Rhodopseudomonas boonkerdii: one gene and its partner. The protein of the gene in region 1 interacts with the protein of each later gene in a pairwise test. Links are inferred from orthologs where the notes say so. Each region holds a gene or a part of one and is shown in the gene's direction. Other genes may lie near its edges.

Region 1 (3,222 bases):
GCCATGTTGGCCGCGATCGCTTCCAGGGCGACCGCAATGCGCTCTTCCAGGCCGGGGGCGGCCATCGGTCGCGGGCGGCCGGCGGCTGTCTTGCGGGTGGCGGGCTTGGCGTCTTTGGGGGCAGGGCGGCGGCTGGTTTTATTGGGTTTTTTTGACATTTTTGACTTTCCTCGGCCCGCACCCTTAACCATCCGGGAACAGCTCCGCAAGCGGTACAAACGCTTGTACATCAAGGGGGTTAGGAGCGTTGCAATTGGCCTGCCGGCCGCTATAGTCCGCGCCGAATTTGCGAGGGCCGGCTTTCTGCGGCTGCGTCGCCGGTCATTTCCAGCCCGATTGAGGACTTCCGATGTTCATTACCCCTGCGTTCGCCCAGGCCGCAGCCGCCGGCAACGACACCAACAGCATGCTGATGTCGCTCCTGCCGTTCGCGCTGATCTTCGTGATCATGTATTTCCTGATCCTGCGCCCGCAGCAGAAGAAGGTGCGCGATCACGCCGAAATGGTGAAAAATATCCGTCGCGGTGACACCATCGTCACCTCGGGCGGCCTGATCGGCAAGGTGACGAAGGTGGTGGACGACGAGCAGGTCGAGTTCGAACTGGCCGACGGCATCCGCGTTCGTCAGTTGCGTTCGATGATCTCCGGCGTCCGCACCAAGGGCGAGCCCGCCAAGGAGAAGGGCGAGAAGACCGAGGCGAAGGACGACGCGGCGGCGAAATAACTCGCGGCGACGCTTATCCTCGAATCCTGACGGACCTGTTCGATGTTGTATTTCTCACGGTGGAAGGCGCTGGGCATTATCCTGACGGCGCTGGTCGTCTGCCTGTTCGCTGTGCCGAACTTCATTCCCGAAGCCACCGTGAAGACCTGGCCGAAATGGGCACAGCGCCATCTGGTGCTGGGCCTCGATCTGCAGGGCGGATCGCACATCCTGCTCGAAGTCGATGCCGCCGCTGTCAAGAAGGACAAGCTGGATCAGGTCCGCGATGACGTGCGCCGGACGTTGCGCGACATCAATCCCCGCGTTCAGTATACGGGTCTGAATGTCCGCGGCGACGCGGTCGAAGTTCGTATCACCAGGGAGACCGATCTTCCGAACGCGCTCAGCAAGCTGCGTGAACTGTCGCAGCCGCTCGGCGGCATCATGGGGCAGAGCGGGGCGCGCAGTCTCGAGGTCTCCGACGCCGGCGGCGGGCTGATCCGCTTTACCGTGCCGCAGGCGGCGATCAACGACCGGTTGCGTCAGTCGGTCGATCAGTCGCTGCAGATCATTGAGCGCCGCATCAACGAACTCGGCACTGTTGAGCCGCTGATCCAGCGTCAGGGCCTCGACCGCGTGCTGGTGCAGGTGCCGGGCCTGCAGGATCCGTCACGCCTGAAGGAACTGCTGGGCAAGACCGCGAAGCTCGACTTCCGCATGGTCGATACGTCGATCCCGGCGGAACAGGCGCAGGGCCGGGTGCCCGCCGACTCCGATCTCCTGATGAGCTCGACCTCGCCGAAGGTGCCGTATCTGGTGAAGAAGGAGGTGCTGGTTTCCGGCGCCGATCTCACCGATGCGCAACCGGGCTTCGACCAGCGCACCAATGAGCCGATCGTCTCGTTCCGCTTCAATACCGCGGGTGCCCGCAAGTTCGCGGAAGCGACCACCAAGAATGTCGGCCTGCCTTTCGCCATCGTGCTCGATAACGAGGTGGTGTCGGCGCCGGTCATCCGTGAGCCGATCACCGGCGGTTCGGGCCAGATTTCGGGCTCGTTCACCGTGCAGGGCGCCAATGACCTCGCAATCCTGCTGCGCGCGGGCGCGCTGCCGGCGCCGCTGTCGATCATCGAAGAACGCACGGTTGGTCCCGGCCTCGGTCAGGACTCCATCGCCAAGGGCGAACTCGCCGCCTATATCGGCTCGATCTTCGTCATTCTGTTCATGCTGCTGACCTATCGTCTGTTCGGCCTGTTCGCGAATATCGCTGTCGCCATCAACGTCGCCATGATCTTCGGCGTCCTGTCGCTGCTCAATGCCACGCTGACGCTGCCCGGTATCGCCGGCATTGTGCTCACGGTTGGTATCGCGGTGGACTCCAACGTGCTGATCTACGAGCGTATCCGCGAGGAACTGCGCGGCGGCCGCACGGCGATCGCCGCCATCGACGCCGGCTTCAAACGCGCGCTCGCCACCATTCTCGATTCCAACATCACCACCTTCATCGCCGCGGCAGTGCTGTTCTATATCGGCACTGGTCCGGTGCGCGGCTTTGCCGTGACCTTCGGCATCGGCATCATCACGACGGTGTTCACCGCCTTCACCGTGACCCGACTGATCGTTGCCACCTGGGTCAGGTGGAAGCGGCCGCAGCGCGTGCCGATCTGAGCTGACGGAGCAGACTTTGACTACGACACAAATGGTTCTTCTCGGTCTGGCTGCACTGGTCGTCGTTCTGTCGATTGTGACCATCTTCGACCTGTTGCCACCGCTTCGCATCGTCCCCGACGATACGAAGTTCGACTTCACGCGCTTTCGTCGCATCTCGTTCCCGATCTCGGCGCTGCTGACCATCGCGGCGATTACGCTGTTTTTCACCCATGGCCTGAATTTCGGCATCGACTTCAAGGGCGGTACGCTCATGGAAGTGCAGGCCAAGAGCGGTCAGGCCGATATTTCGGATATGCGCACCAAACTGTCGGGTCTGCAGCTCGGCGACGTGCAGCTGCAGCAGTTCGGTGGTCCCGCCGATGTTCTCATCCGTCTCGCGCAGCAGCCCGGCGGCGATGCCGCGCAGCAGGCCGCGGTGCAGAAGGTGCGCGCCACGCTCGGCGACAGCGTCGAATATCGCCGCGTCGAAGTGGTCGGCCCGCGCGTCTCCGGCGAATTGCTGGCTTACGGCATGCTTGGCCTGATCGTCGCGATCTTCGGCATCCTGATCTATCTCTGGTTCCGCTTCGAATGGCAGTTCGCCATCGGCGCCATGATCGCCAACGTCCACGATATCGTGCTGACCATCGGTTTCATGTCGATCGCGCAGGTCGATTTCGACCTCACCAGCATCGCGGCGCTCTTGACCATTCTCGGTTATTCGCTGAACGACACCGTGGTCATCTATGATCGTATCCGCGAGATCCTGCGTCGCTACAAGAAGATGCCGATGCCGGAACTGCTCAACGAGTCGATCAATTCGACGCTGTCGCGTTCGATCATCACGCACGTGACCGTGACGCTGGCGC
Region 2 (3,421 bases), 2.9 Mb from region 1 along the record:
AAGGAAGACGGTTCGCGCCTGCTGCTGCGTACCCACACCTCGCCGGTGCAGGTGCGCACCATGCTGAGCCAGAAGCCGCCAATCCGCGTGATCTGTCCGGGCCGCACCTATCGCAGCGACAGCGACCAGACGCACACGCCGATGTTCCATCAGGTCGAAGGCCTCGTCATCGACAAGACCTCGCATCTCGGCCACCTCAAATGGATCCTGCAGGAATTCTGCAAGGCGTTCTTCGAGGTCGATCACGTCAATATGCGTTTCCGCCCGTCCTTCTTCCCGTTCACCGAGCCGTCGCTGGAAGTCGATATCCAGTGCCGCCGCGACAAGAACGAGATCCGCTTCGGCGAAGGCGAGGATTGGCTGGAAATTCTCGGCTGCGGCATGGTGCATCCGAACGTATTGCGCGCCTGTGATATCGATCCCGACGTGTATCAGGGCTTTGCCTGGGGCATGGGCATCGACCGTATCGCGATGCTGAAATACGGCATGGCCGATCTGCGCCAGCTGTTCGAAGGCGATGTGCGCTGGCTGAACCACTATGGCTTCAAGCCGCTTGAAGTACCGACGCTGGCCGGAGGACTGAGCTCGTGAAATTCTCCCTCTCCTGGCTGAAGGACCATCTCGACACCGACGCGACATTGGATCAGCTGAGCGACAAGCTCACCATGATCGGGCTCGAGGTCGAGCATATCGAGGACAAGGCAAAGCTCTTGGCGCCGTTCACGATCGCCGAGATCGTGACCGCCGAGCAGCATCCGAACGCCGATCGCCTGCGCGTCTGCACCGTCGATGCCGGCGACGACAAGCCGCTGCAGATCGTTTGCGGCGCACCGAATGCGCGAGCAGGGCTCAAGACCGTGCTGGCACGGCCGGGCACCTATATTCCGGGCAAGGACTTCACCATCGGCCTCGGCAATATCCGCGGTGTCGAAAGCCAGGGCATGATGTGCTCGGCGAGCGAACTCGGCATGCCCGATGCCATCGATGGCATCATCGAGCTGCCGCCTGATGCTCCCGTCGGCGCTGCTTATGCGGATTGGGCCAAGCTCGGCGACCCCGTCATCGAGATCAACCTGACGCCGAACCGCCAGGACTGCACCGGCGTCGCCGGCATCGCGCGCGATCTCGCCGCAGCCGATATGGGCGTGTTCAAGAATCCGGCCATCCGTCCGGTGAAGGGCGAATTTCCATGCCCAGTAAAGGTGACGGTCGAGGACGCAAAGCTGTGTCCGGGCTTCGCGCTGCGCCTCGTGCGCGGCGTCAAGAACGGCCCGTCGCCGGAATGGCTGCAGAAGAAATTGACCTCCATCGGCCTGCGCCCGATCAATGCGCTGGTCGATATCACCAACTACCTGACATTCGATCGCGCCCGCCCGCTGCATGTGTTCGACGCCGCCAAGGTGAAGGGCGACCTCGTCGTGCGCCGCGCGAAAGATGGCGAGACGCTGCTCGCGCTCGACGGCAAGACCTACAAGCTCGACGACAAGATCTGCGTCATTGCCGACGATCACGGTGTCGAATCGCTCGCCGGCATCATGGGTGGCGAAGCGTCGGGCTGTTCGGACGACACCACCGATGTGCTGATCGAATCCGCGCTGTGGAACGAGATCAATATCGCGCAGACCGGCCGCAAGCTCGGCATCAATTCGGACGCGCGCTATCGCTTCGAGCGCGGCGTCGACCCGGCCTTCATGGTGCCCGGCCTCGAACTCGCCACCCAGCTGGTGATGGAGCTGTGCGGCGGTACGCCTTCGGAGGCCATCGTGGTCGGCAAGACCTATGGCGACGATCGCCTGATCGACTTCCCGATCGCGGAAGTGAAGCGCCTCGCAGCCATCGACGTGCCGTTCCCGGAAATGCGCATGATCCTCAACCGGCTCGGCTTCTCGGTCGCCGGTAACGGTGCCGTGGTGAAGGTTGCCGTGCCGTCGTGGCGCATGGATATCACGGGAAAGGCCGACATCGTCGAGGAGATCATGCGCATCGTCGGCGTTGACAAGGTGCCGCTGACGCCGTTCCCGCGTGGCGATGCGCAGCGCAAGCCGGTACTGACATCGATCCAGCAGCGCACCCGCCGCGCCAAGCGCGGACTGGCCGCGCGGGGCCTCGTCGAGACCGTCACATGGTCGTTCATCTCGAAGCCCCATGCCGAAGTGTTCGGCGGCGGCAAACCTGAACTGGCACTGGCCAACCCGATCGCATCGGATCTTTCCGACATGCGGCCGAGCCTGTTGCCGGGCCTCATCGCGGTCGCACAGGCCAATGCCCATCGCGGCTCCTCCGATCTCGCGCTGTTCGAGGTCGGCCAGATCTTCAAGGGCGATCGCCCGCAAGATCAGGTCATGGCTGCCGCGGGCGTCCGCCGCGGTCTCGCTTCGTCGGACGGGATCGGCCGCCACTGGACGGGCGCCAGCGCCGCCACGGCGCTCGATGCCAAGGCCGATGCTTTCGCTGTACTCGCGGCTGCGGGCGCACCGATGCAGGCATTGCAGATCGTTCCGGGTGGGGCCGACTGGCTGCATCCGGGCCGTTCCGGCACCATCCAGATCGGGCCGCAGAATATTCTCGGCATGTTCGGCGAGCTGCATCCCCGCGCGCTGGAAACGCTTGGCGCCGACGGTCCCCTGATGGCATTCGAAGTGCTTCTCGACCGTATCCCGGATGCGAAGCAGAAGGCCACACGCGCCAAGCCGTTGCTGGAACTCTCCGCGTTCCAGCCGGTATCGCGCGATTTCGCCTTCATCGTCGACCGCAAGGTGAAGTCCGGCGACATCGTCAAGGCGGCTGCCGGCGTGGACAAGAAGCTGGTGACCGGTGTCACCGTGTTCGACGTCTATGAAGGCAAGGGCGTCGACGACGACAAGAAGTCGGTGGCCATCGCCGTGACGCTCCAGCCGCGCGAAAAGACGCTGACCGATCAGGAAATCGAGGCGGTGGCGGCCAAGATCGTGGCCGAGGTGACGAAGAAAACAGGCGGCACGTTGCGCGCATGATGGGGACGCTCGGCCTGGTCGCCTATTCGACCACGTCGCTCGTTTTCATTGCGGTTGCAGCTTTTATCGCGGGCCTGGCGCGCGGATTCTCGGGTTTCGGCTCCGCGCTGATCTTCATTCCGCTGGCGTCGAGCATCGTCGGCGCCAAAGTGGCGTCGCCGCTGCTGTTGCTGATCGATTTCGCGACGTCGCTGCCCCTGATCCCGAATGCCGTGCGCCATGCCGACAAACGCGATGTCGGAATTATCTCGCTCGGCGCTCTGATTGGCGTGCCCATTGGCACCGCAGCGCTGGCCTTTGCCGATCCGCTGGCGGTACGCTGGGGCATCGCGGCACTGATCCTTCTCCTGTTGTTGCTCCTTGCCTCGGGCTGGCGCTATCCGGGACGGCCGACCATCCCTGTTACCGTCAGCGTCGGCACGCTGGCC

What was found.
Region 2: the proteins of secD (region 1) and pheT interact in binary tests that used the Escherichia coli proteins (3 or more experiments, as listed by UniProt). The link is inferred for Rhodopseudomonas boonkerdii from one-to-one orthologs.

The regions. Positions count from the first base shown.
Region 1 is NZ_CP036537.1:3,272,657-3,275,878, reverse strand. What follows is about bases 165-3,068. They hold secD (protein translocase subunit SecD), read left to right. Parts: upstream 165-766; coding sequence 767-2,371; downstream 2,372-3,068. Other genes in these bases: secF (protein translocase subunit SecF), read left to right, coding at 2,403-3,068; yajC (preprotein translocase subunit YajC), read left to right, coding at 350-724. In the rest of the region: E0H22_RS14975 (ATP-binding protein), read right to left, coding at 1-158; more of secF, read left to right, coding at 3,069-3,222. UniProt on the Escherichia coli protein: Part of the Sec protein translocase complex. Interacts with the SecYEG preprotein conducting channel. SecDF uses the proton motive force (PMF) to complete protein translocation after the ATP-dependent function of SecA.
Region 2 is NZ_CP036537.1:330,473-333,893, reverse strand. Bases 188-3,290 are described here. They hold pheT (phenylalanine--tRNA ligase subunit beta), read left to right. Parts: upstream 188-587; coding sequence 588-2,993; downstream 2,994-3,290. Other genes in these bases: E0H22_RS01525 (sulfite exporter TauE/SafE family protein), read left to right, coding at 2,990-3,290; pheS (phenylalanine--tRNA ligase subunit alpha), read left to right, coding at 188-591. In the rest of the region: more of pheS, read left to right, coding at 1-187; more of E0H22_RS01525, read left to right, coding at 3,291-3,421.